One region of the Shewanella sp. MMG014 genome, then DNA from elsewhere that is predicted to be linked to it. Evidence: predicted binding sites of a transcription regulator. Region 1 holds the regulator's gene; each other region holds the start of a gene.
What was found. The regulator LexA, encoded in region 1, represses DNA repair genes until DNA is damaged. The targets are predictions, from matches to a motif close to TACTGTATNNNNATACAGTA.

Region 1 (11,230 bases):
GCACTGTTAATGTTTGTCATCACTTTATTGGCTAATTGATTAACCGCAGGCGTTAACCATGTTGGTTTTTGCTCGGGATCTTTAGCCACTTCTTCACGCCAATCAGGCGACTGCTGATTTAAGAACTGCTGTACGTTAATTGGCTCACCAAAGTTAACGTAACCTTGTCCAAAGTTACCCAACTTACGCAATGCACCAAACACTTGCCATACAGATTCTTTTTGCTTTTTCTTACCACTTAATTCTTTATGATAAGTCGACACTTCCATGACATGATCGTAGCCAAGATACACTGGCACTAAGGTCACAGGACGCTCGATACCCCGCAATACGCTGTTTACCGTCATCGCTAGCATGCCTGTTTTAGGAGCAAGTAGACGGCCAGTACGTGAACGACCACCCTCAGTGAAATACTCAACTGAATAGCCTTTAGCAAATAGTTGATCTAAATACTCTCTGAATACTGCGGTATAAAGCTTATTACCGTTAAAACTACGACGGATAAAGAAGGCACCACCACGGCGGAACATTGGACCTGCCGGCCAAAAGTTAAGATTAATCCCTGCCGCAATATGCGGTGGAACCATGCCTTGATAATAAAGAATATATGACAGTAACAAGTAATCCATATGGCTTCGATGACACGGCACATAAACGATTTCATGACCATCATGATGCAGTTTACGAACTTGCTCCGCACTCTTGATGCTAATACCACTGTATAACTTGTTCCAAAGCCAAGTTAAGAAACGCTCAGCAATACGAATCAAGTTATCCGAATAGTCTGCCGCGATTTCATCAAGGTACTCAATGGCTTTTTCACGTGCCTTTTCTTCGGGAATTTTTTTGTTAACGGCTTCTTCTTGAATGGCACGCTTGATGGATTCTGACTTTAACAGTGAATTGAACATCGCTTGACGATTAGGAAGCTGAGGCCCCGTCATCACCTTACGTTGTCGGCGAAAATGCACACGAGCCACACGGATAAGCTTATGCGCAATACTGACATCTGTGCCGTGTTCATCAGCCATATAACGCAGCGACATGGCATTAGAAAATTGAATGAAGTTATGGCGACCTAAAAATAGAATCATTAACCATTTACGTAACCATGTTGGGTTTTCACGCTCAAAAACCGCAGCGGTCATGGTGTCATCTTCTTTACCTGGGATACGCCCCCAATATAGGCTTACAGGCACAAGCTGGATGTCGAGTTCTTTGTTCTTTTGGTGTAATTCGAGCAACTTAGTAAAGTTTGCTACAAATTTATCGCTACTATGGCGCTTACCAAACAAGGGTTTACGCCCTTCCACACACACAATTCTAGGGGTATTGAAACCATCAACATCTAACCGTTCATACGGACTTGGCAAGTTATATTTAGCTGTCATTTCATGTAAGGCAGCAATATCACTCAGCGACTCCGTTTTCATCACATAGACCACTGGCTTGTCAGGATCTAAGTTAAGGTCAGCGAACGGATCTTCAGGCACAACAACACTGTGTACCATTAATTTCTGAATCCAACGTAATGATTTAGCAATGATAGAATCTGGTTTTAGCATGGGTCTTCGCATTATCAACAACGATTTATTGCGCATAGGATACCAGAATATCATTCAGTTACACTAACCTCGGTAAATCTAGTTAACATTTAAGTAGCAAGTTTTGTTGGTTCTAACATCAAGTATCAATCACTTAGTAAGTAGCAAAACATTTAGGTACAGTACTGTATAAATAGACGGTATCCAGTACTTTTTGGCTTATTCACTTGAGTCATCAATAATAAAACACACTAATTTACCAGCCCCTATAAAAACAATAAACTACTGATTTAATGAACTTTAAATAACTAGAAACTTCGATAAAAATTCATATCTATTGCTTTATCAGCAAAAAATGTTGGTTAATACTTGCGCGACCAAAGATACTGTATATAATGACAGTCACTGTATAAAAAAACAGGAATCAACATGAGACCTTTAACGCCACGACAAGCTGAAATTCTAGAATTAATTAAATGCAATATTGCCGAGACAGGTATGCCACCAACTCGTGCAGAAATTGCCACTAGATTAGGCTTTAAAAGTGCTAATGCTGCAGAAGAACATTTAAAAGCACTCGCTAAAAAAGGTTGCATTGAAATTATTCCAGGTACCTCTCGCGGTATCCGTATGGTCCAAGAAGAAGAGGAAGTTGAAGAAGGCTTACCACTGATTGGTCAGGTTGCGGCTGGTGAACCAATTTTGGCGCTAGAACATGTTGAACAATACTTTCAAGTTGATCCTGAAATGTTTAAACCCAATGCTAATTTCTTACTACGTGTTCGTGGCGACAGTATGAAGGATATTGGCATTATTGAAGGCGACTTATTAGCGGTTCACAAAATGCAGCAAGCTAAAAATGGTCAAGTCGTTGTTGCCCGTGTTGATGATGATGTCACCGTGAAGCGTTTTGAAAAGAAAGGCAACGTTGTTTATCTGCATGCAGAAAACGAGCAGTACTCGCCGATAAAAGTCGATTTAACATGCCAAAGCCTTACGATTGAAGGGCTCGCTGTTGGCGTTATCCGTAATGGAGGTTGGTTATGAACACATTAATAGGTAATGCACCACGTCACCCAGGTTTATGGATGGACATGGCATCAGCAGCTGCGCCAGTAAAGCAAGGTATCGAAACCAAACAAACAGCTAACCAAGGGTTAACTGAATTAACTCAGCTATGCGGCCAGTTAGCCGTATTAAGTCAACAAGGGCGATGGATTGTACTGATTAACCCGCCTCACATTGGTTACAAACAAATTCTAGCGAACGCCAATGTCAGAATGGACCGTGTATTACTGGTTCACACTAAAGATGAAGTCGAAACACTGTGGGCAATGGAAAAAGCACTCACAAGTGGTACATCCAGCGCAGTGATTACATGGACAACCCCATTAGATGCTCGTGATAATCGCCGCATTCAATTAGTCGCTAAAAGCGCCTTAGCACAAGGTGTCATTATCGAAGATGTAAATACTCACTTACGTGATGACCAATTAAACGCCAGTAATCCTGTGACTGCAACCCAATTGAATTTATCTGCATTTCACTAAAGTCTATTTGCTAAAAAAGCCCTTCATTTCGGTGACGGGCTTTTTTTTGCGCCTTTTTTCAGCAAATTAGATGATAAAGTGATCTTGATCAATATTTAATCTCCAAGTAATGTAGTTAACAAGGGAGTAACATTTATTGACCTCTCTTAGTGGTAAAAATGAACATAAGTGATAAAACGCTGTAAAGATTGTGCTGGTACCATGCGGTATAGAAAGCCTTGAATAAAAAGCGTCAATTTAAGAATTGAAAAGTTCAGTATTAGGTACAAGTGTGGCCACCAAAACCCAATAGAATAATCGAGTATTAATACTCACTGCCACCGTGTACTTTGAAGTGATCAAACTTTTTCGGGAATAGAAAAGTTTGCATAGAGCAGAGTATTACTGTGTGACTTTTCCTTGTTGTTATTGCAAATCGCAATTGGCAGAGGAGTAGTCTTGTGAAGCGATTGTTGTATGGATTAATGGTGCTGTTTTTTGCAGTGCCGCTTGCAGCGGCTGATATGCCGCTTAACATGACCCAAGGGGTAACAGAGATCAGTGGTAAGGTTTACGACCTCCATATGATCATTCTTTATATCTGTTGTGCTATTGGTGTTGTGGTATTTGGAATCATGATTTACTCCATGATTTATCATAGAAAATCAAAGGGTGCAGTACCTGCTGATTTCCATGATAGTACCAAAGTGGAAATAGCATGGACTGTCGTGCCGTTTCTTATCCTCATTGGTATGGCAATTCCTGCCACAAAAACCCTCATTGCTATGGAAGACCCAAGTGATGCGGAGTTAACTATTAAAGTAACCGGCTCTCAATGGAAATGGCATTACAGCTATTTTAATGAAGACGTCGAGTTTTACAGTTTACTTTCCACCCCTGCCGATCAAATTACTGGGACAGAAACGAAAACTGAAACTTACCTACTTGAAGTCGATAAGCCCCTCGTTCTGCCAATCAATCGTAAAGTACGCTTTTTAATGACTTCAGATGATGTGATTCACTCTTGGTGGGTTCCTGCATTTGCGGTGAAAAAAGATGCTAACCCAGGTTTTATTAATGAAGCTTGGACCAAGATTGATAAGGTTGGTACCTACCGAGGCCAATGTGCTGAGTTGTGTGGTAAAGACCACGGATTCATGCCGGTGGTAGTTGAAGCCGTTTCTGAAGCAGACTTTGAGCAATGGCTAAAAGATCAAAAACAACTCACTGCTGATGCAAAAGCCGCGGCTGAAGCGTCACTGTCGCAAACCCTGACCTTTGATGAGTTGATGGCTCAAGGTGAACAAGTTTACATGGGCCGATGTGCCGCTTGTCACCAACCAAATGGTGCAGGACTACCTGGTGTATTCCCGTCTCTTATCGGCAGCCCAATCATTAAAGGGTCAGTTGCTGGCCACATTGATATTGTCGTCAACGGCCAGCCTGGTACTGCCATGCAAGCCTTCGCGAAACAGCTTACTGCAACAGAAATTGCAGCTGTTGTGACCTACGAGCGAAACGCTTGGGGTAATGATTCTGGTGATGTGGTTCAAGCTGCAGATGTGAACTCTGGTGGGGCACCTAGCGATGCAAGTTCAGCAAGTGATAAGCCAACGCCTGTCACTTTGCCTGCTGAATTACCAGCGACACAACCTGAGGTAGAACAAGTGGTTGCTGACGTCGTTGAAGAAGCAACACCTGACGTTGTTATGGATGACTTATCTATGGATGAACTGATGGCAATGGGTGAGCAAGTTTATCTCAGCAGCTGTGCTGCATGTCACCAAGCCGCTGGTACAGGTTTACCTGGCGCATTCCCTGCGTTAGTAGGCAGTCCGTTAGTCATGGGCCCTGTTGAAGGACACCTTGAAGTGGTTATCAATGGCCAACCTGGTACAGCAATGCAAGGATTTAGCTCCATACTCTCACCTCAGCAACTCGCAGCTGTTGTGACGTATGAGCGAAATGCTTGGGGAAATAATACTGGTGATGCTGTTCAAGCCACCGATGTTGTTGGTCATGGAAAGTAAGGGATACAGATGAGCACAATTACACAAGATACTACCCCAGCTCATGATGAACATTCTCATGACGGCCATGATGATCACCATCATGGCGCGCCAAAAGGCATCATGCGCTGGATATTAACCACTAACCATAAAGACATTGGTTCTATGTATTTATGGTTCAGTTTTATTATGTTCCTCACTGGTGGTGCGATGGCAATGGTCATTCGCGCAGAGCTATTTCAGCCAGGCTTACAGTTAGTTGACCCTAACTTCTTTAACCAAATGACCACAGTACACGGTCTTATTATGGTATTTGGTGCCGTCATGCCCGCCTTCACAGGGTTAGCCAACTGGCTGATCCCAATGATGATTGGAGCACCTGATATGGCACTGCCTCGAATGAATAACTGGAGCTTTTGGATCTTACCATTTGCCTTCGCGATTCTGTTGAGTTCGCTGTTTATGGAAGGCGGCGGCCCTAACTTTGGCTGGACTTTCTATGCACCGCTATCAACAACCTATAGCCCTGATAGCACTGCACTATTTGTTTTCTCGGTGCATATCATGGGGATCAGTTCGATTATGGGCGCAATTAACGTGGTCGTGACCATTGTTAATATGCGTGCACCAGGCATGACTTGGATGAAGTTGCCATTATTTGTATGGACATGGCTCATTACTGCATTCTTGCTGATTGCAGTGATGCCCGTACTTGCAGGTGCGGTTACCATGGTATTAACCGATAAATACTTTGGTACCAGTTTCTTTGATGCCGCAGGTGGCGGTGATCCTGTCATGTTCCAGCATATTTTCTGGTTCTTCGGTCACCCTGAAGTCTACATCATGATTTTGCCATCGTTCGGGATTATCTCGGCCATTATTCCCACCTTTAGTCGTAAAAAATTGTTTGGCTACGCTTCGATGGTTTACGCCACGTCCAGTATTGCGATTTTATCCTTCTTGGTTTGGGCGCATCACATGTTTACCACAGGGATGCCAGTATTTGCTGAACTGTTTTTCATGTACTGCACCATGTTAATTGCGGTGCCGACAGGGGTTAAAGTATTTAATTGGGTAGCAACGATGTGGCGTGGTTCAATCACGTTCGAAACCCCTATGTTATTTGCGATTGCCTTTATTATTCTCTTTACCATTGGTGGTTTTTCAGGATTGATGCTGGCGATAACACCTGCTGATTTCCAATACCATGATACTTACTTCGTGGTGGCGCATTTCCACTATGTACTGGTGACTGGAGCGGTGTTCTCTATTATGGCTGCTGCCTATTATTGGTTACCAAAATGGACTGGCCATATGTATAGCGAAACCCTAGGGCGCTGGCATTTCTGGTGTAGCGTGATTTCAGTCAATGTGCTGTTTTTCCCGATGCACTTTTTAGGATTAGCAGGCATGCCTCGCCGAATTCCAGATTACGCCATTCAATTTGCTGATATTAATCAAATTGTCTCAATCGGCGGATTCGCATTTGGCTTATCACAGCTAATTTTCTTAGCCGTAGTGATTAAATGTGTCAAAGGTGGCGAGAAAGCGGCTGATAAACCTTGGGAAGGCGCTGAAGGACTGGAGTGGACCATTGCCAGCCCAGCACCTTACCATTCATTCACCACACCACCAGAGGTGAAGTGATATGAGCCAGCCAACAAAATCAAACCGTAACTTACTTATAGGTCTGGTATTAGGATCAATAGGTATGTTCGGCTTTGGTTTTGCGCTGGTACCGCTTTATGACGTGCTTTGCGAGACCTTAGGCATTAACGGAAAGCCTCAAGGTACAGCAAGTCGTTATGAAGCGGTGGTCGTTGATAAAGAACGCACCATTACTATTGAATTTATCGCCCAAGTGCAAGGCAGTATGCCATGGGAGTTTGGCCCCAAAGTGAACCGAATACAGGTTCATCCAGGTGAGCTAACTCGCACTGCATTTTTAGCAAAAAACCTTTCTGCTAAACCTCTTGTAGGCCAAGCGATACCCTCGGTATCGCCTGGCCAAGGCGCTGCATATTTCAATAAAACGGAATGCTTCTGTTTTAATCAACAGCCCCTAGCTGCAAAGGCTGATGCTGAACTGCCATTAATCTTTTATGTGGATCCTGACTTACCCGATTCCATTAAAACTTTGACTCTCTCTTATACCCTCTATGACATCACAGACAAACAAACTGCGGCCATAGAGCAAGGAGCAGCAAGATGACAACAAAACATGAAACTTATTACGTGCCAGCGCAAAGTGCCTGGCCCATCATTGGCGCTATTGGGTTATTCCTGATTGCTTTTGGCGCAGGTTCGTACGTACAACAACTCGCCACCGAAGAAACATCGGGCGGCTATATTCTCGTGGCTGGTATCGCAGTCATCATTTTTATGCTGTTTGGTTGGTTTAAAAACGTCATTGATGAATCAATGTCTGGCTTATATTCAGCGCAAATGGATCGTTCTTTTAGACAAGGAATGAGCTGGTTTATTTTCTCTGAAATTATGTTCTTCGGCGCCTTCTTTGGCGCACTTTTTTACGCACGAATGGTCGCTATTCCGTGGTTAGGTGGTGCTTCAAACAATGCCATGACCCATGAAGTGCTTTGGCCGACTTTTGAAGCCATGTGGCCACTCACTAAAACACCTGATGGCACCACGACTGAAGCGATGCCTTGGACAGGGTTACCCCTATACAACACCCTGATATTACTCGCATCGTCAGTCACTTTACACTTTGCCCATGTGTCTCTTGAAAAGTCTAAGCGTGGGGCATTAAAAGTCTGGTTAGGACTAACCATCTTATTGGGTATTGGCTTCTTATTTTTACAAGTTGAAGAATATATTCATGCCTATCAAGAAATGGGACTGACACTATCATCAGGGATCTACGGCAACACTTTCTTCTTACTGACGGGTTTTCACGGTATGCACGTCACATTGGGGACTGTGTTCTTGATTATTCTGTTCTTTAGGGTGCTCAAAGGCCACTTTACCCCTGAAAGTCATTTTGCCTTCCAGTCTGGTAGTTGGTACTGGCATTTTGTCGACGTAGTCTGGTTATGCTTATTTATTTTTGTCTACGTCATTTAAGAGTATGGCTCACCTCTACAGAGGCGAGCTAATACGGCCTAGGGTTAGGTGTTACCCAGCCTAATCCTAGGGCCAACAACAATAACAACATCACCACAGCTGAAAAGATAACGCGTCGCCCCAAATATTGACTCATTGGCTGTTTGTTTTCAGCTTTAACCATAATAAACAAGGCTCTAGCTAAATTAAATAATATGAATACAAGCAGTAGTACTAATACAAGCTTGAAAATAACTAAGGTATCTAACGCTGCCATGGGCTCTCCTTTGCGAGTCTGGCGACTATCTACTGGGTTATTGCTGCTTGTTACTGTGAGTGTGTTTTCTATTTTGGTCAAGTTAGGTTTATGGCAACTCGATAGAGCCCAGTACAAACAAGCATGGCAAACCACGCTAGCTGAACGACAAGCCGCCAGCGCATTGGATTACCAAAGTTTACTTAATTTAGCTAACAATGACCCTGTGACAGGTTACCGATTAACTGTCGATACCATCGCAGTCAGCGAACAAATTTTATTACTTGATAATCAAGTTCATAACGGTCAAGTGGGTTATCTCGCATATCAATTGGTCAAGGTGTCTGAGTCACAACCTTGGTTAATGGTTGAACTAGGGTTTGTTGGCGCCAATAAAGACAGACGTATTCTGCCAGCACTGACTCCCATGCCTAATCAGCCATATGAGTTAACAGGGCGGGTCTATCAAAAACAAACAAACCCATTAAGCGAAGCGCTATATGCCGAAACATTTTCAATGAATAACCATGAAGTGATTCGGTTTCAAAATTTAAACCTTGTGGCCTTAGCAGAGAAAGTAGGCCACGAACTGGCACCGGCAGTATTGCAGCCAGATGTGACTCCAACAATGACATTAGCAAAACCTTGGACACCCATTCCCTTATCAGCACAGAAACACCAAGGGTATGCATTGCAATGGTTCACCATGGCAGCGGTTTTTTTAGGGCTCATGCTATGGATTGGTTTTAAAACGTTGAAGAAATCAACACACCCTATAACAAAATAAGTCGTAACAAGAGGAGCAAGTATGAACTCCCCAGCAAAACCAAAGAGCAACAAGACGCTTTATATACTGCTGTTGGTATTTATTCTACCCGTAGCTATGGCCAAACTCGTGCTCAGTATGGATCTTTATAATGGTGCAGCGACCAATAAAGGCCAACTGATTTCACCTTCAATAAGCTATCAGAGCTTATCAATGGACAACCCTCAGCCTCAGTCGTGGCAGTTACTTTATCTACTGCCAAAACAATGTCTTGAGCAATGCCAACAACGTTTATACGTTTTACATCAAAGTCATGTGGCATTGGGTAAACATCAAGATCGTGTCAGCCCTATTGTTTTGTTACAAGACGGCAGTGACACCCAAATTTTAGCCAGTTTAAATGTGCCTTTTGCAACCGCTCAAGCCAGCCCACAGCTAACTTCAATGATGGAAAAGCAACAGCTTATTATTGTTGATCCCCTCGGTAGCTTAGTCATGCAATATCCAGGTATTGCTGGTGAAGAAGAGAATATTGCGCAAGGTAAATCCATGATCAGCGACTTGCGCAAAATGCTCAAATTGTCGAGGGTCGGTTAATGAACATCAAAACCTTACTCAAATTCACTTTGGTGTTTACCTTTGCCGTGATCTTAATGGGCGCTTATACCCGTTTATCTGATGCCGGCTTAGGTTGCCCTGACTGGCCCGGCTGTTATGGCCATATTGGCGTACCAAGTGACTCCGCCGCATTAGCCAAAGTCGAAGAAAATTTCCCTAACCAAACTGTCGAGCCTAAAAAAGCATGGCTCGAAATGATCCACCGCTATATTGCAGGAGCCCTAGGGCTTTTAGTATTAACCATTTTAATTGTATGCTTGAAGCGTGCAGATGCACCTAAAAAACTGCCAATATTTATTTCAGCCTTAATACTATTTCAAGCCGCACTCGGGATGTGGACTGTTACCATGAAGCTAATGCCCATTATCGTAATGGGTCATTTAATTGGTGGATTCAGTTTATTTTCGTTACTGCTATTACTCTACCTTAGAACCAAACCTTTGCGGATCCCAGGTGGTGATGCCTACGCCAGAAAGCTTGCACCGCTTGCTATGGTCAGCATGCTAGTACTGATATTACAAATCATACTAGGTGGCTGGACCTCATCAAACTACGCCGCATTAGCCTGCACAACCTTACCGATATGTGAAGGCAATTGGATGGATAACTTAGCGTTTGCCAAAGCATTTTCGCCATTTCAAGGCGATCACCCTAGCTTTGAATTTGGCGTATTAGAATACCCAGCCCGCATGACTATTCATGTAACCCATCGAATTTGGGGCATTATCACTGCCGCTTGTTTATGTTGGCTGGCCTTTAAATTACTAAAAGCACAGTCATCAGTGATGCGTAAAAGTGCTTGGTTGTTGTTCGCACTCGTCGTAATCCAAGTGGGATTAGGCATTAGCAATATTGTTATGCACCTGCCGCTTGGTATTGCGGTTTCACATAATGGCGGCGCAGCATTATTACTGCTAACCGTTATTTTCATTAACTATGCGCTGTGGCGTAAAGCTTAAGCAAGGATTCTATTATGGCTAAATCACTTTCACTGTCCGCAAGCGCAACGAAAACCAACACTAGCTCTAGCCCACTACAGTGGCGTGCTTATTTTGAAATGACCAAACCCAAGGTGGTCGCACTGATGCTGCTAACAGTGCTGGTCGGTATGTGTCTTGCGCTCCCCGGCGCTGTTCCACTTCAACCGCTTATTTTTGGCATGATTGGCATCGCCATGATGGCAGGTGCTGCAGCGGCCTATAACCATCTTATCGATCGCCGTATTGATGGCTTAATGGCGCGTACCTACAACCGCCCTTTACCTAAAGGCAAAGTATCAGCAATCAAAGCCATGACCTTCGCCACTTCAATCGGCTTAGGTGGGTTCATTATTCTGTATGCGTTGGTTAACCCGCTAACCGCATGGCTAACGTTCGCCAGTTTAATCGGTTACGCAGTGGTCTACACCGCATATTTAAAGCGTGCCACACCGCAAAATATCGTCA
Region 2 (11,230 bases), on a different contig from region 1:
TGAGCCACCATTTCAGGCACGCCTTCAACCCCAACCACATCTGCGGCTTGTAACGCCAATGGCAAACTAAAATTACCTACCCCACAAAACAAATCTAAAATTCGTTCATTTTCTTTAGGTGCTAACCACTCAATAGCTTGAGTAACCATCTTTTGATTAATATCCGCATTCACTTGCACAAAATTACCAGGACTGAACTGGCATTGAACTTGGCCTTCAGCTAACCGATAAAAAGGTAATCTAATATGATTCTCAGTAATAACATCGGCTTGAGACTCATCTGCCACAAACAGAGACTGTAATTGACCTTCATTATCTTGAGTTAGCAAGTGAATTTTTTGCGCTTTGGCAAACTCGATGAGTAACTGACTATCACTTTCTTTCAAAGCTTTAGTGATGCGCAATACCGCAAACACGCCATTTTCTGCTTCAGTTAACTCCACATGCCCTAACGATGTCTTAGCATAAAGTTGATTAAGTAATGCGGTAAACGGTGTAATTAAATTTGATAATGACTTCGCTAATACATCACATTGTTTTATTTGCACAATATTATTGCTATTGGCAGCACGGAAGCCTAATTCGAGCATTTTTGATTTCTTATTAAACAGCGTAGCGAGCCTCGCTCTTCGGCGATAATGCCAATCTTCACTGACGACAGGCTCAGTAAGAATACCGTCCTCGACATCCACTGCCAGTTTGCTCATTAAATTAGTTAAGGCAGCTTGTTTATGTTGACGTTGTGCATCTATGCTTAAGTGTTGTAAATCACAACCGCCACACTGTTGATAATGTGGACATTTTGCTTTGGCACGATTTGGTGTTTTTTCGTCAATACCGATTAATTTCGCTTTAGCGTATTTTTTCTTTTGTTCTGTTAGCTGAACCGTCACTTTTTCACCAGGGAGCGCACCAGGTATAAACACGACCTTACCATTATGCTGCGCTATACCAGCGCCAAGGTGATCGAGTTGTGTTACCGTTAAACTCAACTTAGCTGATAACTGCTTCGTTTTGTTCGGTTTTGCTTTAAAAAATTGCGCCATTTTGGCCTCTGGTATGGAATAAAAAACTGGTCAAGAGTGCTCTATTTCTGGCAATCTAGACAACATATTTGATAAAAGTCTTTAGGAATAATTACTTCACGATGAATAATGCTAACAACATGACCAAATACAGCCTCCGTTCGTGGGTGCTTGTACTTGCGTTAGCGCCTACCGTGATGGTGGGTATTCTACTTGGAAGTTACTTCACCATAAACCGTTTTTATGAACTTGAAGAAACCTTAATCGCCCAAGGCCGTAGTATTGTCGAACCATTGGCTATTGCAAGTGAATTTGGTCTTGTCACCGAAGACAGAGAAGCTACTAAACGCTTATTAGCTGCATCGCAATTAAACAACTCCTCTTTGATTCACTCTATCGCCATTTTTGATAGCGACAACCAACTGTTTGTCACCTCGCACTACCATAAAGATTTCGAAAGTATGCGATATCCACTAGCGCTGAGAAATTTAATCGCCAGCCAATATGAAACCATAGACGATACTATGGTCATTCGTGTGCCTATTTTATCCCATACCGGTATTGCGCCCAAAACCAATAACTATATTGCAACAGCCTCTCCTGCTCCGACAGGAACTAGCGTTATCAATAATGCGGAAGGTCAGCAAATACTGGGCTACATTTCAATATTATTAAACAAAGAAAATGCATTATTAGAACAACATCGGGCAGCGATAGCGGCTTTTGTTATTGTATTAATCGGGGTGCAGTTAAATCTATTTTTCACCTTTCGATTAGTAAAGCATGTGAACTACCCAATTACAGAAATGGTTCGGGTCGTCGCAAAAATCCGTGAAGGAAAGCTCGATACTCGCCTTGAAGGACAACTTATCGGTGAGCTAGATTTACTGAAGCGTGGCATTAATGCCATGGCAAGCTCCTTGTCTGAATATCACGATGAAATGCAGCAAAATATTGACCAAGCGACTTCTGATCTGCGTGAAACCTTAGAGCAAATTGAGATTCAAAACGTTGAGTTGGACTTAGCTAAAAAACGGGCGCTTGAAGCTAGCAGAATAAAATCTGAGTTTTTAGCAAACATGTCTCACGAGTTACGTACTCCGCTTAACGGTGTCATTGGTTTTTCTCGACAACTGATTAAAACGCCCCTGCACTCTAGCCAGCTTGATTACATCAAAACCATTGAAAGAAGTGCCAGTAACTTACTCGGCATCATTAATGACATTCTTGATTTCTCTAAACTCGAAGCAGGTAAAATGGTTCTTGAAAAAATGCCTTTTGCTTTGAGAGAAACCATTGCCGACACCATCAGTATCGTGGCTGGTAGCGCCCATGAAAAAAGCATTGAATTAGTTGTCGATATTGATGACAACGTGCCAGAAAGTGTCAGTGGCGATGCAATGCGCGTAGGTCAAATCATGACAAATTTAATTGGTAATGCGATTAAATTTACCGATGAAGGCAGTGTGATTTTAAAAATGCATTTAGTTGGCCAGCGAGATGAAAACATTACTTTGCGCTGCGAAGTGATTGATACAGGTATCGGTATCGATGAAGGCCAACAAGAATATTTATTCCAAGCTTTCGGGCAAGCTGATTCGTCTATATCTCGACGCTTTGGCGGTACAGGATTAGGCTTAGTGATTACCAAACGCTTAATCAATCAAATGGGCGGGCAAATCGGTTTTACTTCTACGCCTAATAAAGGGTCGACATTCTGGTTTATGCTGCCGCTTGAGCTAAGTCAATTCCATATCGGTGAAGTATTACACTTAGAGTCTTTGCGGGATAAAACACTATTACTGTTTGAATCACGAGAGCTCACTCGTGATACCTTTAATCGCCGCTTTGAAGCTTGGGGAATGCATTTAACGTCTGTGGGACAACTACCACATTTAGAAACCACATTGTCTTCAAGTAAAGTGCACTACGATTATATTCTTTTAGGCTGCCATGGCTTTAAAGATAATGAGCAATTACTCAGCTTCTTAAAACTTGCTCGTGAAAAGACAGCTTGCTTGGTGTTATTGCATGACGGTATCGAGCAACAAGAAATCTTAAACCAAGGATTAAGACCTAATACGGATATACTGATGAGTATGCCGGTCAGTGACTATGATTTAGCGAATCAGTTGATACACCCACCAACGCAAACAGCGTTATTAACTGAAACATTGCCTGAAACAGTTTATGAACGTAAAAACCTTAATGTTCTGGCCGTTGATGACAACTTAGCGAACCTTAAATTAATTGATACCTTACTGAAAGAGCTCGTGGTGAATGTGGTATCGGTGAATAACGGTGATGATGCGATTAAGTATGCTAAACAACAAGTATTCGATGTCATCTTTATGGATATTCAAATGCCGGGCACTGATGGTATCACAGCAACCAAGTTGATTCGTCAAGAGTCACAAAACCGCAATACGCCAATCATTGCCGTCACTGCCCACGCAATTGCAGAAGAGCGAGAATTAATTTTAGGTAGCGGCATGGACGGTTATCTGCCTAAGCCGATTGATGAGGCAGCCCTTAAAGGAGTTATTGATCGCTGGATCAATAAACCTAAGTTTACCCATTTTGATATGCACACTCTAAATTGGGAATTATGCCTTGCTCAAACGAATCAAAAACCTGATTTAGCCCTCGAAATGCTGCAGATGTTAGTTGATTCATTACCTGATAACGTTGTTAACATTGAAACAGCCCTTAAAACCGTCAATAGCGAACTCATGTTACAGACCGTGCATAAACTTCATGGGGCAAGTTGTTACTGTGGCGTACCTAACACTCAGAAGCTTTGCCAAGAAATTGAGTCTGCGCTAAAGCACAAAACCAGCATTGAAGATCTTGAACCAGAAATACTTGAGTTACTTGATGAGTTAACTAAGGTAGAATCAGCAGCAAATCAAGTGATATCACAGTTATCAGCGGATGTACCCAATGAGTCATAAACCCGGTTTTTTTAAACGTTTAAAAGCGTTGTCTTTACCTCAAAAGCAATTATTTGCTACCGCACTTTGCCAACGCATGTTGCCAAATTATCAGTTATTTTCTGAAGTTTGCGAATTTGGCGAGCCAAAAACACTCAGCACTGTCTTAGAGCTATTGTGGCAATCTCAATACGATAAAAAACTTAAATTTAACTATGACATTCATTTACAACGCTTAGAAGACAACACCCCTGAGCCAAGTAACTTTGAAGCATACGGAGTTTACCCAGCAATGGATGCAGCTGTCGCGTTAACCACCTTACTTGGCGGTATTCAGGGTAAAATTGAAGAAGACATTACCAACATCAGTAAATTATCTTCAAGTACAGTAGCCAACTACATTGAAGCTATCAGTGTTGATGAACTTCAAGATGAATTAAACGAAGAAGTCGTAGAAGAGTTTGTTTTCGCACATCCTGTGATGCAGGAAGAAAAAGAACTACAAGGAATGTTACTGGATATTATTGAAGCTAACCCTAAATTATCAGCTGAATTCGTTAAAGAGTTACGTAAAGAAATAGTCGACGCTGGTGTTTCTAATATTGGGATCAGTGTTCAGTAACTGAGTTTTTTGTTAGCAATATTTATTGGCAAGATTTATGGGCATTCAGCCTATAGAAAAACTTTGAGCACACTTGTTAGTGCGCTCAGAGTTGCACTTGCATCATTAACTTATTCGCCAACCCAATGACTGTCAAATCAACAATGTCATTGACTTCCAATAGACACACATAAGGAGAAGATGATGGCCAACATTTTAACTCCCCTTATTGCTGTCTTTGGCATCATGTTGCTAGGCTTTATTGTTCAAAAACTAAAAGTGCTTCCTCATGATACCGACTTTACATTAAACGAATACGTCTATTACGTGGCGTTCCCCGCTATTTTATTCATTGCGTTAGCCGAAACCGATATACATGAGATCATGCAATGGGGCTTTATTGCGGCCTTTGGTATTGCAATGGTTGTGACCTATTTCATTACGGTGCTCATTTCATCTATCGCAGATAAAAAACAACCGGCACTAGCCGCTATCAGAGGGTTAAATACCAGCTTTGGTAATACCGCATTTATTGGTATTCCACTAATGATGATGCTTTATCCAGATAACAATCACGCAATCACAGCTGCTGCAATTGCGAGTTTGTTATCTGTCATTATGTTTGCCTTTGCAATGGTCAATATGGAACTTGCCATCAATAAAAAGCAAAAACGACACCCTGTGCTTATTATGTTGAATGCGTTAATTAGTAATCCCATTGTTATTGGTTGCACTTTAGGGGTCATGGCATCAGCTTTGTATATCCCAATTCCTGATAGCATCAGCATGATGATGAGGTTAATTGGCAATACCTCAAGCCCATGTGCGCTGTTTGCGATTGGTATGGTTCTCGCTAAAGCAATGCATGGAGGTACAGAGCCTGAAACGCCACCTCACCATCTTGCAATCGAAATGGGCATATTAAATATACTTAAACTCGTGATTCAGCCATTGATTGCTTATGGTTTACTACGCTATTTTAATGTCGATAACGAGTTACTTATCATGGGGGTCATCTTAGCTGCATTACCAACTGCAGCAAGTGTTTACTTACTCGCACAGCGTTATCAAACCTATGGGCTGTCGAGCGCTAAATGCATCTTGATTAGTACCCTTGCCACCTTTATTAGCCTTCCCCTGATTGAACAATTACTTGAACAGCTCAACTAAATACTAAACTTCTTGCTGCTAATAACTTCCGCATAAATACAACTCAAAAAAATTAGCAACCAGCACTTTACTGTATATAAAAACAGTGTAGACTGTTTATAAATACAGTGGTTTGGTGTTTCTTTACACAGGGATTGATTATGCTTTGCCAATTAAGCATTAATAATTTTGCGATTGTACGTTTTCTTGAACTTGACTTTAAAGCCGGAATGACCAGCATCACAGGTGAAACTGGTGCCGGTAAATCTATCGCTATCGATGCGCTAGGCCTATGCTTAGGCAATAGAGCCGATGCCAATACCGTTCGCCCTGGGGCAAACAAAGCTGAAGTTTCTGCACGGTTTTCGCTTGAAGATGTGCCGTATGCTAAACGCTGGCTTGAAGATAATGATCTTGATGTCGATGAAGAATGTATTTTACGTCGAACGATTAGCGCCGACGGTCGCTCTAGAGCCTACATTAATGGTAACCCTGTCCCACTCACTCAACTTAAAGCACTAGGACAATTATTTGTCGGAATTCATGGGCAGCACGCTCACCATGCCATGCTTAAAAGTGAGCATCAACTTACCTTACTCGATAGCTATGCCAACCACAGTATCCTTATCGACAATGTGAGTAAAAGCTATCAACGCTGTAAGCTCATTGAAAATGAATTAAAACAATTACAGTTAAACCAACAAGAGCGTATTGCCCGCAAACAACTTCTACAATACCAAGTCGAAGAACTGGACGAATTTGCTTTAAAGCCTGGTGAATTTGAGCAAATAGAGCAAGAACACAAACGCTTGGCTAACGGCAGTGATTTAATTGAAAATTGTCAATTAACGCTTCAATTGCTTAGCGAGGATGATGAGCACAATATCGAGTCCTCATTAAATCGGGTGATAGGTTTTGCCGATCAATTACAATCATTTGATCCAGCATTGCAAAGTGTTGCAAACATGCTCAATGAAGCCTTAATTCAGGTACAAGAAAGTACCAGTGAAGTTCAAGACTATTTAAGCAAAATAGAGCTAGATCCCGAGCATTTTGCATTTTTGGAACAACGTATTTCCAAGGCCATGCAACTGGCGAGAAAGCATCATGTTCAAACAGAACATTTAGCTGAACACCATCAAGCATTAGCCATAGAATTAAAAGAGCTAAATAACGATGCAACCCGACTAGATGAGATTCAACAGCAAGTTGACGACAGTAAACAAGCTTATATTAAAAGCGCTCAAAAACTCAGCCAAAGCCGCCTTCGCTATGCAAAAGAGCTTAATAAACTTGTCACTCGCTCGATTCATGAATTGAATATGCCCAAGGGTAAGTTTTCTATAGAAGTCAATTTTAACCCAGACATTCAATCTGTTACTGGTAGCGATCAAGTTGAATTTCAAGTGACCACTAACCCAGGACAACCCCTTCAACCGATTGCAAAAGTCGCTTCTGGTGGTGAGTTATCACGTATTGGTTTAGGTATTCAAGTTATTACTGCGAAAAAAGTTGCCACCCCGACACTCATATTTGATGAAGTCGATGTCGGTATTTCTGGGCCAACTGCGGCCGTTGTTGGACGTATGCTGCGCAGTTTAGGGGAATCTACTCAAGTTATCTGTGTGACCCATTTACCTCAAGTAGCAGGTAATGGTCACCAACATATGCTGGTGAACAAGTTTAGTAAAAGTGGTGGCACTGAAACGCAAATGAAACCCCTTGATAAAGAGCAAAGGATCAGTGAATTAGCTAGGTTATTAGCTGGTGATGTTATTACAGAAAACACACTTGCTAACGCTCGAGAACTACTTCAATAGCTAAGATAGTAAAGTGCTCACTAATCACTAAAAAGCCCACCAATTGGTGGGCTTTTTAGTGATTGTTCAATCAAGACTTATACGAAGTAATAGATAAGCTGCAAACAGATTAATGCAAAAAAGCCTGCTAAAACATCGTCAATCATAATACCAAAGCCGCCATGAACTTTGGCATCTAGCCAACGAATAGGCCAAGGTTTCAAAATATCAAAAAAACGGAATAGTGCAAAACCAATGACTAACCATATTAAGCCCGCTGGGGCAGCTATCATGGTAATCATTAAGCCGGCAACCTCATCCCAGACAATGGCGCCATGATCATGGACTCCCATGTCTTTGGCTGCTTTATCACATATATAAAAGCCAATAAGCGTACTTAACACAGTGATAATAATAAATGCGGTTAAGCTAAGGTGCCCCATTAAGTAAACTAATGGCACGGCTGCTAATGTACCGAAAGTGCCGGGGGCTTTAGCTGCTAACCCACTGCCAAACCCAAGTGCTAAAAAATGCACTGGATTTTTAAGTGATAATTTTTTTACCGCTGGATCGTTTGATAATAGATTCATTAAAAGTGCTCAAAACTTTTTAGGTCTAGCTCAAATGGTTCGCCATTGGATACCAACCTTAATTTATCACCCGCGCATATTTGTCCAATTTTGACAAATTTAACACCTGCGTGAATTAAGGCTGTATCTAAAGCGCCCCGTTGTGCTTCAGGTACAGTGAAAAGAAGCTCGTAATCTTCGCCCCCAGTCAAAGCATAATTGATTGCTTGCTCTGGCCCCACTGAGCCAACCAATGAAGTCGATACCGGTAATTCATTGACATCAACGACGGCTCCAACGTTTGAAGCTTTTAATATATGAACAATATCGGAGTTAAGGCCATCAGATAAATCAATTGCACTGGTTGCTAATGAACGCAGGGCTTGTCCAGCCAAGATCCTTGGCGTTGGATGATAATGGCGATTAATCAAAAACTCTTTAAACTGAGGGTCAACATCTTGCTTACCTAGCAAAATATCCAAGCCTAATGCGGAATCACCTAAGGTACCAGTGACATAAATCCAGTCACCGATTTTTGCACCACCACGAGTTAAGGCTTTACCGGTAGGAACTTGACCATGAATCGTGATATTGATACTGCGTGGGCCACGAGTAGTATCACCACCAATCAAGCTCACACTGTAGTATTCCGCAGCTTCAAACAACCCTTCACTAAACTGCTGTAACCAGTCGTTATCAACATCAGGCAAGGTTAACGCCAGGGTCATCCAAGCGGGATCGGCTCCCATCGCAGCTAAATCAGATAAGTTTACTGCCACTGATTTATAGCCTAACTCATGCGCAGGCATTGAAGGTAGGAAGTGAATATTTTCTACGAGGGTGTCACAAGAAATTGCAATAGATTTGTTTTCAGCTGGTTGTACTAATGCACAGTCATCACCAATGCCGAGATGAACATCACGACGTTTCTGACCTTTATCACGGAAAAATTGTTCAATAAGTTGGAATTCTTTCACGATAAAATTGGTACGGTTGCCCGCCCACCTACTGTTATAGAAATCGGTAAGCCATACAAAAACGGTATCCGAAGATACCGTTTTATTTATTACTTACGAGTAACAAGCTTATCTAGCATACCATTGACAAACTTATGACTGTCATCGGCACCAAAGGCTTTCGCTAATTCGATACCTTCGTTGATAGCCACTTTAAATGGCACATCTTTACGATAAGTGAGTTCATACGCAGCTAAGCGCACAATGGCTTTCTCAACTGGCGATACGTCTTCAATATCACGATCTAAATGTGGCTTTAAAAGCGCATCAAGTTGAGTCGCTTTTGTTGCTACACCTGATAGCAACTCACGAAAATAAGCTACATCAACACCGTTAATGTTTTGCTCAGTTAAAAATTCGTGTTCAACGTCAGCAACGTTATTTTGGCTTAACTGCCACGAATAGATAGCTTGAACAGCTAAACGGCGTGCCTTACGGCGCTCTGAAGGCTTCATTACTTTTCCTACTACTATACCAACTGTTGTTCTAATTCTTGCAGAACATTAACCATTTCAAGTAGGCCAAGGGCAGCTTCAGTACCTTTGTTACCTGCTTTAGTACCAGAGCGCTCAATTGCTTGCTCAATGGTATCTGTGGTTAACACGCCAAATGAAACAGGAATATCAAACTCTAAAGCAACTTGAGCTAGACCCTTGTTACACTCGCCTGCAACTAAATCAAAATGCGGAGTACCACCACGAATCACAGCACCAAGTGCAATGATACCGTCAAATTTCCCACAAGCAGCAACACGTCGTGCAGCCAGTGGTAATTCAACAGCGCCAGGAACACGAACAACAGTAATGTTGTCATCTTCAACCTGACCAAAACGTTTTAGTGTATCTATTGCGCCATCAAGCAGACTCTCAACTAAGAAACTATTGAAACGCGATACAACGATCGCCACTTTGGCATTTTTTGCTTCGATATTACCTTGAACTACGTTCATTATCTTACCTAAATTAGCTAAAGCACCCAGCTCTGGGCAAAAGTGGCGGTATAATACCACAGCAAAATGCCCTGAGTCCTGTGCAATTAATGATAAATGTTAACTTCACTAAATTAGTGAATTATTCTGCAATGTAATCAGTCACTTCTAAACCGAAGCCCGATAACGAATGATAATGTTTCGGCGAACTCAATAGCCTCATGCTGCTGACACCAAGACTTGATAGTATTTGCGAACCGATGCCCACTTTACGTGAGGTGCCGACCCATTTCGCCGCAGTTGGTGCTTGACCTTTGTCTTCTGCTTCAAACGCTTTTACTTTGGCTAGCATCTCACTTGAATGCTCTTCATGGCCTAATAATACTAAAACACCACCTTCATTAGCGATGCGTTCCATCGCTTTTTCTAGTGGCCAGCTACGTTTTTGATCTCGCTCAGAGTGAAGCAAATCGTTAAATGTATTTTGCAAGTGCACACGCACTAAACAATCAGCTTTCACTTCACCTTTTACCAATGCATAGTGCAATTGATTATCGATGGTGTCTCTAAATGTCACCATAGTAAACTCACCAAAGCGTGTGGGTAGTTTACATTCTGCTTCACGCACAACAGTGGTTTCTTTGGTATTACGGTACTCAATTAAATCAGCAATTGTCCCCATTTTAATACCGTGTTTTTCACTAAACACTTCTAAATCAGGACAACGTGCCATCGTGCCGTCATCATTTAAAATCTCAACGATCACACCTGAAGGCTCCAAACCTGCTAATCGAGCTAAATCGCAACCAGCTTCAGTGTGTCCAGCACGCGTTAATACGCCGCCATCTTGTGCCATTAATGGGAAAATATGCCCAGGCTGAACTAAATCAGCGGCTTTAGCATCTTTTGCAACAGCCGCCTGAACTGTAACAGCACGATCATGAGCTGAAATGCCTGTTGTTACACCTGTTGCAGCTTCAATTGATACAGTAAAGTTTGTCGAGAACTGTGCATTATTATTAGTTACCATTAAAGGTAAATTTAACTGCATACAGCGCTCTTTAGTCATTGTTTGGCAAATCAATCCACGACCATAGGTCGCCATAAAGTTAATTGCCTCTGGCGTCACCTTTTCGGCCGCCATGATAAGATCGCCTTCATTCTCTCTATCTTCATCGTCCATCAAGATAACCATTTTACCCTGACGAAT
Region 3 (11,230 bases), on a different contig from region 1:
AACGTATTGTATGAAAACTACCTACGTGACCATGATGCGCCAGAAGATTGTGAGTTCTACATGTGTGGACCTCCAATGATGAATGCTGCTGTTATCGGTATGCTTAAAGACTTAGGTGTTGAAGATGAAAACATCTTACTCGATGACTTTGGTGGCTAATGTGCTAATCGCAAATGATTAGATATAATCCTAAAAGACATTGAACGTCATAAATTGCAGCTTGCTGACACGGAGGTCATCTTCGTTAAGTAAGCTGCATTTTTTTATGTTAGATAACCCTAATTTGAAGTTTGAGATGATTAATATTTCTTTTAAAGCACTGCTTGTATCTTTGGTTGTATTACTTCTAACTGCTTGTGGAAGTGAAGACGATATTGTGTCGTTATCGGGCAATACTATGGGAACGACTTACCACATCAAAGTGGTGAGAAATGATCGCTTACCGACCACCCAACTATTGCAAGCGGAAATCGACATTGCGCTTGAGTTAGTGAATGACCAGATGTCAACTTATCGACCTAAGTCAGAATTGTCTCGTTTCAATAAGCTGTCAGTAAACCAAAGCATCACTGTTTCGGAAGATACCATAAAGGTATTTAAAGAAGGGGTACGATTATACAATGTGACAGGTGGTGCGTTAGATATCACATTAGGCCCACTGGTTAATCTTTGGGGGTTTGGGCCAGACAAGCGCCCTACTGAAATACCAAGCCAAGAAACCATTGATATCGTTAAAGCAAAGGCTGATATTCATGGGTTTACCATTAATGGACTAAAGATCACTAAAACTAACCCCGACTTGTATGTGGATTTGTCTTCACTTGCTAAGGGTTATGGCGTAGATAAAATAGCTAACTTACTTAATAAGTATCAGGTAGCGGGTTACTTAGTTGAAATTGGTGGTGAGATCAGTGTTAAAGGTGTGAAGGATGATGGTTCGCCTTGGCGTATTGCAGTTGAAAAGCCAACGACTGAGGGTGGCGTCATCCAGCAGGTCGTAGAACCTGGCAATATGGCTTTAGCTACATCAGGTGATTACCGTATTTATTATGAAGAAGAGGGTGAGCGATTCTCGCACCTCATCGACCCTAGAACGGGTTACCCAATTAAACACAAGTTAGCTTCAGTCACAGTATTACATCCTAGTAGTATGACTGCTGATGCGTATGCTACGGCAATGATGGTACTGGGTACCGAAGCGTCGTTGGCACTTGCTCATGAGCAGAACTTACCAGTTATGTTGATTGAGAAAGATGACGACTATTACGAAGTCTTTTATAGTGAAGCTTACGGGCCTTATATTCAGTAAGTGGCGATTAAGCTTTATTGGCAATACAATGATAAAGAAGTATAAGTGAGAAATTATGATGAGTACCTTTATAGCGGCCTTTGTCGTGTTGTTATTATTTTTCCTATTAATGTCTGTTGGCTACATTATTAAGCGTAAAGCTGTAGAAGGCAGTTGCGGTGGTCTTGGTGTTCTTGGCATCGAAAAAGCTTGTGACTGCGATGATCCGTGTGATAAAAGAAAACGTCGAATGGCGGAATCTGAGCGTGAAGCTAAGCTAAATCAGAACCGTATTATTTAATCTTTATCTCATCGCGATACTCAAAGCGACTTAGCGGATCTAGGTTAATTAAATAGCCCAATGAGGTTTATCTCATTGGGCTTTTTTATGTCTGAAATAGTTTGTCATCTCATTCGATACAAAATTTACAAAAATCTTTTTAGGTAACATTTTACGATTATTCTGTTATCAAGCGCATGTAGCGTTTTTGTATTTTAACCTATAACCGTGATTCCATTGAAGTTAACGGTATTTAAACTGAAGTGAAACTAGTTAATAACCTAAGTTGTAATGATAATGATTATCACTAATCAAGTGTATGATTTTAAAGGGTATTTGTAATTAATGAACGTATGTACTATCCTGTTGGAAATTGATCCAGATCAATCTTGAATTAAAGGACAGAATTATGAAAGGCCACCCTAAAGTAATTAGTCAGCTGAATAAAGTGCTGACGTGTGAGTTAACTGCCATTAACCAGTATTTCCTACATGCACGCATGTTCAAACATTGGGGTTTAGAAAACCTGAATGAAAAAGAATACAAGAAATCGATTCAAGATATGAAGCATGCCGACAAGCTAATTGAGCGTGTGTTATTTCTGGAAGGATTACCCAATTTACAGCAACTCGATAAGTTACGTATTGGTGAGCATTGTGAAGAGATGCTTGATTGTGACGAGCAAGCGTTAACCGAGCAGCTTGTCGTACTGAAAGAAACCATCAAGTTGTGTGAAGCAGAGCGTGACTATGTGAGTCGTGATCTACTTGAAGATTTACTCGAAGATGAAGAAGAACATCTTGATTGGATTGAGTCTCAAAAAGAACTCATCAATCAAACAGGTATTCAAAATTACCTTCAATCACAAATTAAAGATTAATAGGAATTTAACATGAAAGGTCATCCAGAAGTTATTGCAGCGCTAAACGCACTATTAACCGGTGAATTGTCGGCGATGGATCAATATTTTGTTCATGCTCATATGTATGAAGATTGGGGATTTGATGAGTTATACACTCGTATTCTTCATGAATCAGACGATGAAAAAGCGCATGCTGCCAAGTTAGTACAACGTATTTTATTCTTAGAAGGTACTCCAGACGTTGCGAGCCGTGAAGCACTCAACATCGGTAAAGATGTTGAAGAGATGCTGAAAAATGATTTGAACTACGAGTATGCCGTTGCTGATCATTTACGTGAAGTCATTGCACTTTGTGAAGAAAAAGAAGATTTCCAAACTCGTGAAATCTTAGAAGTATTATTAGATGATACTGAATCAGATCATATGTACTGGTTAGAAAAACAAATTCGATTGATTGATCGTGTTGGATTACAGAACTATTTACAGACGAAAATGTAAAAAGTCACTGGTATTAACAAGCCCAACAATGTTGGGCTTTTTTGTTTTTGTACTAAGTTACTTGGTGAAAAAGTCACTATAAAAGGGCTTAGATAAATAATGTGTAACAGACACCTCCGTAACTAAATCACCATGTTAACTCGCAAACGCTTGTTGAAATAGCTAAATTCGCTTCATTGATAAGCAGATTTGATTCAAATATCAGCGTTACTAGTGTTATTCCTTGGTACTGTTTATTTATACAGTGATTTTATCCATCTGCTATGATAAATTAATTAATCAGTTAATGAGCTAGAAAGAGCTTGCTTGAAAATGGTCCGTAAAATTATTCATATCGACATGGATTGTTATTTTGCAGCGGTGGAGATGAGAGATTTTCCAGAATTGCGTGACAAACCCTTAGCTGTGGGGGGCAGAAGCGATCGCAGGGGCGTGATCAGCACATGTAATTATGAAGCTCGCCAGTTTGGTGTGCGCTCTGCTATGTCGAGTTATCAGGCGTTAAAATTATGCCCTGATCTCACTTTAGTGCCAGGTCGAATGGATGTCTATAAATCAATTTCCGTACAAATTAGAGCTATCTTTCATCGCTATACCGATTTAGTTGAGCCTTTATCTTTAGACGAAGCCTATCTAGATGTCACGGACTGTCATGCTCACAAGGGCAGTGCCACTTTAATTGCTAAGGCGATTCGTCAAGAAATACTCGATGAAACCGGGTTAACAGCATCAGCAGGTGTTGCGCCCATTAAGTTTCTTGCCAAAATTGCTTCAGATTTAAATAAGCCCAATGGGCAGTATGTTATCCCTCCTGAAGATATAAACGCCTTCGTAAAGCCATTAACGCTGAACAAAATTCCTGGCGTGGGTAAAGTGACCTCGGCAAAGCTAGCCGCCCTTGGTCTAACAACCTGTGAAGACGTGCAACATTACCCAAGTGATAAACTGATTGCAGCATTTGGTAAATTTGGTCGAGTTCTGATTGAACGTGCGCAAGGTATCGATAATCGGACAATCAGCCCCAATCGAGTCAGGAAATCGGTCGGAGTTGAAACCACACTAGCACAAGATATCTTTACGCTTGAGCAGTGCAATAATGTCATGCCGCAATTAATTCAAGAGCTCATTGCTCGAGTTCACCGCAGTGCAAAGGATAGGCAAATTCATAAGCAAGTGGTTAAGCTTAAGTTTAATGATTTTAAACAGACTACGATTGAACACCGTAGTGATGAAATATCATTGAACCTGTTTCATGAATTATTAAGCCAAGCTTTAGCGCGAGCAAATGGCAGGGGGATTCGTCTAGTCGGCGTGTCGGTCGGATTAGCTGATATTGAAATTGACACCAAGGATAAACAGTCAAACACTGAACAACTTGATTTAAACTTTTAAGCTGATGCGTATTTTACTGACTACTCGCTTCGCTTAAATGAAAAAGGCTGCCTTTCTCAAGAGAATGGCAGCCTTTTTGACGTTTTTACGAGTTAGTCTTTTGCTGGAATACGTTCAAGTACTGCAAGCAGTAACTCCCAGTATTGTCCAACGGTTGTGATATTAACCATCTCATCAGGACTATGTGGGAAGCGAATTGTAGGACCAATAGATACCATATCCATAGTCGGGTAGGGTTCTTTAAACAGACCACATTCAAGACCTGCGTGGATCACCATGATCGTAGGGTCTTTTTTATAAATGTCGTTATAAGTGTCACGAACTATCGCCATTACAGGTGAGTTATTATCAGGTTTCCAGCCAGGGTATGCGCCTGAAAGCTCGATACTTGCGCCTGATAAGTTAGCTAATGCTGTTAACTGAGTTTCGATTTCTTCACGACCGGAGTTTATTAATGACCGGATAAGGCATAGGACTTCTACAGACTCATTTTCAGTGTTGATAACACCGACATTCAGTGATGTTTCTGTTACGCCTTCAACTTCATCACTCATGCGCATAACGCCATTCGGGCAAGCATGAAGTAAGTCAATTAAGGTATTCTGCGCTTCTTCACCGATGACCTTTTCTGGTGTCTCGATTGATTCAAGTGTCAGTAACATGTCAGGATCGGCAATCGATAGCTCTGTACGTACTAAGGCTTCAAACTCAGTAATCGCTTGTTCAAGTTTTACTTGGTTTTCACTAGGTAACATAAAGCTGATATTCGCTTCACGAGGAATCGCATTACGTAATGAACCACCAGTAAAGTTGACTAATTCAAGTGCTAAATCGTCCGCATAAATGAATAGGAATCGTGCTAATAATTTATTCGCATTACCACGACCTAAATGAATGTTCACACCAGAGTGACCACCTTTAAGTCCCGACAAGGTTAATTTGAAGCTGGCATTGGTTTGCTCAGGGGCTTGCCACGACATCGGCACGCTTATTTGTGCATCAACACCGCCAGCGCAACCCATATAAATTTCGCCTTCCTGTTCAGAATCGGTATTAATTAAAATATCAGCATCAAGCATGCCTGCTTCGAGTCCAAAAGCGCCGGTCATGCCAGCTTCTTCATCAATAGTTAACAAGACTTCTAATGGGCCGTGTTTAATGTCATCAGCACCTAACACTGCAAGAGCTGATGCCATACCGATACCATTATCAGAGCCCAATGTGGTGCCGTTAGCTTTTACCCATTCACCATCGACATAGGCTTCAATAGGGTCTTTTTCAAAATCATGAACTTTGTCTGCATTCTTTTGCGGCACCATATCAATATGGGCTTGAAGTACCACGACTTTTCTATTTTCCATGCCTGGGTAGGCTGGTTTTTTGATGATAAGGTTACCGACCTTATCTTCAATAACGCTAAGATTTTTTGATTTTGCCCACTGTTGAATGTGTGCACTTAAAGCATGTTCAAACTTTGATGGATGCGGGATAGAACAAATTTGTTCGAACCATTGCCATAGTGGCTGAGGGTATAATTGATTAATCGCTGTCACGGAGACTCCCTTATAGTTATGAGGTGGGAATAGATGAACCACAGTTTACCATAATGATTTGTACAGACAGTGATCTGGATGATTTGATTGTTCGAAACCTGACTAAAATCTGTAAATAAATATTAACCATTTTACAGAGTAAAAATATGTACTTTGCTCACTTATAGCCGCTATTATCAATGGATATAAAGCGCACTAAATTTCTCATACCTTACATAATAAAAATCAAAAGGAAGGCTCATGTTGCAAGCAAATGTTGTCGATGTAAAAAATGAAGATGCGATATTTGAAGGACAAGGCTGGGATGCCGTCATTGTTATCACCACTGACTTAGATGACATCAAGCAAGATGAAATTAAATTGTTAGCCAGTCACGGCAAACAAATTGATAACCGTATTGGCCAAAGTGCCACTTTATTATTTGCTCCGGGGTTAGCGGGTGGAAGGTTAATCATTTCCCCTGTAAGCGCAGCGTCTAATGAATACAGTGATGTTAGCGTGTTTGCTAAAGCGGCTAGAGAAGGACTTGCTATTGCAAAAAGTGCAGGCGCAGTTAAACCGTTATTAGTGGTTAATCAACAAAACCAAAGCCGCTACCAATATGCTCAACAAGTGTCAGCTTTAGCTTGTGGTCAAGAGTTATGGCAATCACTAGAGTTAAGAGAGGCGATTCAAGCTGAAGGGCAATCTATACAAGCATCAGTCACTGAAATTGGCTTGTTAACCAGTCAGTCTGAAGGTCATTCATTTAGTGATCTAATCAATGCTGTTGAAGCCGGTAAAATTTTAACTCGAGATCTGTGTGGTACAGAGCCTGAAAGAATGGCCGCCCCAGCTTTTGCTGATTATTGTGTTGATGCATTCACAGGATCTGGTTTATCTGTATCTGTAATAGAAGAGCAAGAAGAGCTTGAACGTGATTACCCATTACTTTGTGCGGTTGGACGGGCTTCTTTCTCGGTGCAAAGGCATCAACCACGCGTTGTCAAAGTTGAGTATGTGGGTGAAGGTACTATCGAAAAAACCTTATTCTTTGCTGGTAAAGGGGTGATCTACGATACCGGTGGTGCTGACATTAAAGTCGCAGGTGGTATGGCTGGCATGAGCCGAGATAAAGGTGGCGCTGCTGTAGTCGCAGGTTTAATGAAAACATTATCTATTCTAAAACCAAAAGGGCTGCGAGTCGTGGCCGAATTAGGGTTAGTCAGAAACAGTATTGGCAGTAATGCATTTGTCCCTGATGAAATTATTAAAAGTCATGCAGGCGTCAGAGTTCGCATTGGTAATACCGATGCAGAAGGGCGCCTAGTGTTGGCTGATTTATTGTCACATTTACGAATAAAAGCGACGACTGCAGTCAACCCTCAATTATTTTCTGTGGCAACATTAACTGGGCACGTAGTACGTTGTTACGGCGGTTATACGGCTGTTGTAGAAAATGCTGTAGCAAAAAAAGTGGGCATTAGCCAAGACTTAGAGCAAATATCAGCCTTATGGGGTGAATCATTTGAGGTTTCAAGGTTGCGAAGTGATGACTTTAATAAAGTGAATAATATTTCTGGAGAAGGCGAATTATTATCATCCAATAATGGCCCATCAGCCATTACTGCTCGAGGACATCAATACCCTGCAGCCTTCTTAATCAATGCTGCAGGCCTTGATAATCATGGGTTGAATTCGTCACAACCTATGCCGTTCGCTCATATTGATATCGCAGGTAGTGCAACAGAAGGACACCCTTTATACGGCAAACCGACAGGTGAACCTTTGGTAACTTTATTACAGAATGCAATAAAATAAGTATCTAGTTGTATTATTTTTGTTCAAGCACAATATGTAGTGGCTTTGTCACTTAGGTGACAAAGCTTAATATTTATAAAATGACTAAAAACTGTAATAAATTTCCTTTTTTAAGGTTTTTTTTAAATAAATAAAATAATACTTGTAATTAAATTACACTTTGGTATTATTGTTCTCGTTGAAGAGCAACGGTGCTTTTCAATTCTAGTTAATCCAGGATGGATAAAGTCTCCAAGGAATCGAGTGATAAGTTGTCTCAACGGATTGAGAAAAGTAAGTTCCAAGGAACCGAGCCCAGCAAGACTAGGTTTTAAACAACTTTATTTGGAGTATTTACTATGTCTTATACAGGCAATCAATATATTTATTGGCAAAACACTTGGTTAAGTTCTAATGCTTTAGCTGGTGGTTTATATGCCATGACCTTCAAGGGCTAACCCATCCTTGATTGTAAGTTTGACCCGTATCAACCCTTTTTTCTGTCGTCTTTTAGGCGAATTTAGACAAACGATAAATTAGTTCTCTATTGCTAATTTATATTGAAGTTTTATCACTTAATTGTGATGCAGTTTTCCTCTCCCCATACTGGAAAACTTTTAACTTGTCAGCCTGCTCTTTGAGCAGGCTTTTTTTTTTGCCTGCCTAACACCTCTTACTTCAAATCAAACGATTAAATTGTCTTTCTTACAAATATGAGTGTTTATAGTGTGAACATGGCTATACGCCATATAAATACCTATAATCGCGTTCATTAAAGTGTCATATTTTGATGTGCTTTCAGTCCGTTATTTGACCTTTAGCCCAATTAAATCACGCTTATTAACTCCCTTTTTTAAGGATTTACGTTTCATGTTAGAGAAACTGTTCAAGCTAAAAGAAAATCAATCTAGTTTAAAACAAGAAGTTATCGCAGGTATAACCACCTTTTTGACAATGGCTTACATTATTTTTGTCAATCCAATGATGTTAGCTGATGCAGGCATGGATCAAGGTGCTGTTTTTGTTGCGACTTGTTTAGCCGCTGCAATTGGTTGTCTTATTATGGGGTTGGTCGCTAATTATCCTATTGCTTTAGCTCCTGGAATGGGATTAAACGCCTTTTTCACTTATACCGTTGTAGGGGAAATGGGTTACAGCTGGGAAACAGCACTCGGTGCTGTGTTCATGTCTGGTATTTGTTTCTTAGTATTGTCGCTGGTAAAAATTCGAGAGTGGATTGTTAATAGTATTCCGATGAGTTTACGGCTTGGTATTGCCGCAGGTATTGGTCTTTTTTTAGCTTTTATTGGCTTAAAAGCAGCGGGAATAGTCGTGGCGAGCCCAGCGACCTTAGTTACCATGGGAGATATTACGTCGTTTCCGGCTGTGATGGCGGCACTTGGTTTTTTCCTCATTATTGCAATGGTACAGCGTGGACTTAAAGCATCGGTTATTTTGAGTATTTTCATTGTTACCATTCTTGGTTTGATTTTTGGTGATGTCACTTATGGCGGCATTGTGTCTATGCCGCCTTCAGTTGCGCCGACATTCATGAAAATGGACCTGTCTAGCGTACTGGAAATCAGTATGATTTCGGTGATTTTTGCGTTCCTATTTGTCGATTTATTTGATACATCAGGTACGCTGGTTGCCGTTGCTCAGCGTGGTGGCTTTTTAGATGAGCAAGGCCGCCTTCCAAGAGTCAAGCGTGCATTAAGTGCTGACAGTTTGGCGACAGTGGCTGGTGCGACTTTAGGTACATCAACAACAACCAGTTATATTGAAAGTACAGCTGGGGTGAGCGCTGGTGGAAGAACCGGCTTAACCGCGGTTGTCGTTGGTCTTTTGTTTATTCTTTCTTTGTTTTTTGCCCCGTTAGCAGGGATGGTTCCGGCTTATGCGACTAGTGGTGCATTATTTTATGTTGCCATTTTAATGATGTCTGGTTTAGTCAATGTGGAATGGGAAGACCTTACAGAAGCAGCACCAGTGGTGATAGTGTGCTTACTAATGCCATTGACGTTTTCTATCGCTAATGCGATAGGTTTTGGCTTTATCTCATATGCCGTCATTAAGGTATTAACGGGCCGCTTTAAAGATCTTAACTTAGGGATTTTATTCATTGCATTATTGTTTTTAGTTAAATTCATTTATGGCTAAAATGGTATGTAGCAGTCGTTATCGCGTGTAAAGCAATAATCGAAGGCTTTGTTATGTTTATATTAAGGGTTATGCAATGCATAGCCCTTTTTTGTGCGTCATCTAAAATTTAACAGTGAATATATTTATCCCTAGTAATGGATAGCTGTTATTTTCTGTATTTATTAGGTATAAAAATCTTTCATTAAACAATTTTTGTTGGGATAAGGTACAAATGGGTTACCAGCGGATCGTAATCAAGTTAGGCACCAGTGTGCTCACATCAGGTAGCAGAAGCCTTGATAAAGCGCATATGGTTGAATTGGCTAGACAAATGGCTTTGTTAATGCGCTCAGGCGTTGAAGTCGTATTATGTACTTCAGGCGCAATAGCTGCCGGACGTGAACATCTGCAATACCCCGTACTTCCCGATACGATGCCCAATAAGCAATTGTTAGCAGCCGTAGGGCAAAGCCAGCTGATTTTAGCTTGGTCTGAATTGTTCAGCATATACGGTCTGCATGTCGGACAGTTATTACTGACTCGTGCAGACTTGCGAGATAGAGAGCGGTACCTTAACGCTAGAGATACGCTCAACGCCTTGCTAGATAATAATATTATTCCAATCATTAATGAAAATGATGCGGTTGCGACTAACGAAATTAAAGTTGGCGATAACGATAATTTATCCGCTCGCGCAGCACTACTTTGTGACGCAGATTTATTAGTGTTATTAACGGATCAAAAGGGTTTATTTGATGCTGACCCTCGAACCAACCCAGATGCCAAGCTTATCTCGTCGGTAAAAAATATTGATGCTGATTTACGCTCGCTCGCTGGCGGGGCAGTTTCAGGGTTGGGCACGGGAGGAATGGCGACAAAGCTCGAAGCGGCTGACATTGCTAGACGTGCAGGCATTGAGGTCGTTATAGCTTCTGGGCATCATCTCAATGTCATCACAAAAGTGGCCAATAAAGAACCCGTAGGGACACATTTTAGTGCTATTGATAATCCACTGGAAAGTCGCAAACAATGGATTTTAGCAGGTCCTGCTTCAGAAGGGCGCTTAGTGTTAGATTCTGGCGCATCAGTTGCCGTCACACAAAACGGTAGAAGTTTATTATCAAAAGGCATTATAAAAGTAGAAGGCAAATTTGAGCGTGGTGCGCCGATAATGTTAGTCGATGAAAAAGGTAAGGTACTCGCAAAAGGGATGAGCCGATATTGTGCAAATGCTTTAGCTTTAATCGCAGGTAAACACTCAAACGAGATAGAAAGTTTACTCGGTTATAACTATGGCGTGGCCGTGGTACATCGTAATGACATGGTATTACTAGATGAATAATTTACAGGATGAAAAAATGTCGAATCAGCAATATTTGCAAACATTAGGTCAGCAAGCTAAAACTGCAAGTTTTCAACTAGCTAATCTATCAAGC

Region 2: recN (DNA repair protein RecN) is a predicted target of LexA. The motif match lies at 5,798-5,817, and genes of this name have one in related genera.
Region 3: dinB (DNA polymerase IV) is a predicted target of LexA. The motif match lies at 3,156-3,175, and genes of this name have one in related genera.

The regions. Positions count from the first base shown of each region.
Region 1 is NZ_JAGJDZ010000005.1:209,862-221,091, forward strand. It holds gene plsB (glycerol-3-phosphate 1-O-acyltransferase PlsB) at 1-1,565, opposite strand, end outside; gene lexA (transcriptional repressor LexA) at 1,974-2,591, shown strand; gene J8L86_RS10230 (SulA-like leucine-rich domain-containing protein) at 2,588-3,094, shown strand; gene coxB (cytochrome c oxidase subunit II) at 3,535-5,103, shown strand; gene ctaD (cytochrome c oxidase subunit I) at 5,113-6,729, shown strand; gene J8L86_RS10245 (cytochrome c oxidase assembly protein) at 6,731-7,294, shown strand; gene J8L86_RS10250 (cytochrome c oxidase subunit 3) at 7,291-8,166, shown strand; gene J8L86_RS10255 (DUF2909 family protein) at 8,195-8,422, opposite strand; gene J8L86_RS10260 (SURF1 family protein) at 8,421-9,188, shown strand; gene J8L86_RS10265 (hypothetical protein) at 9,210-9,764, shown strand; gene J8L86_RS10270 (COX15/CtaA family protein) at 9,764-10,744, shown strand; gene cyoE (heme o synthase) at 10,759-11,230, shown strand, end outside.
Region 2 is NZ_JAGJDZ010000004.1:266,243-277,472, reverse strand. It holds gene rlmD (23S rRNA (uracil(1939)-C(5))-methyltransferase RlmD) at 1-1,046, opposite strand, end outside; gene barA (two-component sensor histidine kinase BarA) at 1,148-3,979, shown strand; gene J8L86_RS08715 (YjaG family protein) at 3,969-4,580, shown strand; gene J8L86_RS08710 (AEC family transporter) at 4,764-5,729, shown strand; gene recN (DNA repair protein RecN) at 5,870-7,528, shown strand; gene J8L86_RS08700 (phosphatidylglycerophosphatase A) at 7,606-8,097, opposite strand; gene thiL (thiamine-phosphate kinase) at 8,097-9,053, opposite strand; gene nusB (transcription antitermination factor NusB) at 9,143-9,547, opposite strand; gene ribE (6,7-dimethyl-8-ribityllumazine synthase) at 9,562-10,041, opposite strand; gene ribBA (bifunctional 3,4-dihydroxy-2-butanone-4-phosphate synthase/GTP cyclohydrolase II) at 10,163-11,230, opposite strand, start outside.
Region 3 is NZ_JAGJDZ010000004.1:175,357-186,586, forward strand. It holds gene nqrF (NADH:ubiquinone reductase (Na(+)-transporting) subunit F) at 1-159, shown strand, start outside; gene J8L86_RS08315 (FAD:protein FMN transferase) at 296-1,309, shown strand; gene nqrM ((Na+)-NQR maturation NqrM) at 1,368-1,589, shown strand; gene bfr (bacterioferritin) at 1,978-2,448, shown strand; gene bfr (bacterioferritin) at 2,461-2,928, shown strand; gene dinB (DNA polymerase IV) at 3,241-4,320, shown strand; gene J8L86_RS08340 (aminoacyl-histidine dipeptidase) at 4,413-5,873, opposite strand; gene J8L86_RS08345 (leucyl aminopeptidase family protein) at 6,114-7,673, shown strand; gene J8L86_RS08350 (NCS2 family permease) at 8,523-9,812, shown strand; gene proB (glutamate 5-kinase) at 10,027-11,136, shown strand; gene J8L86_RS08360 (glutamate-5-semialdehyde dehydrogenase) at 11,153-11,230, shown strand, end outside.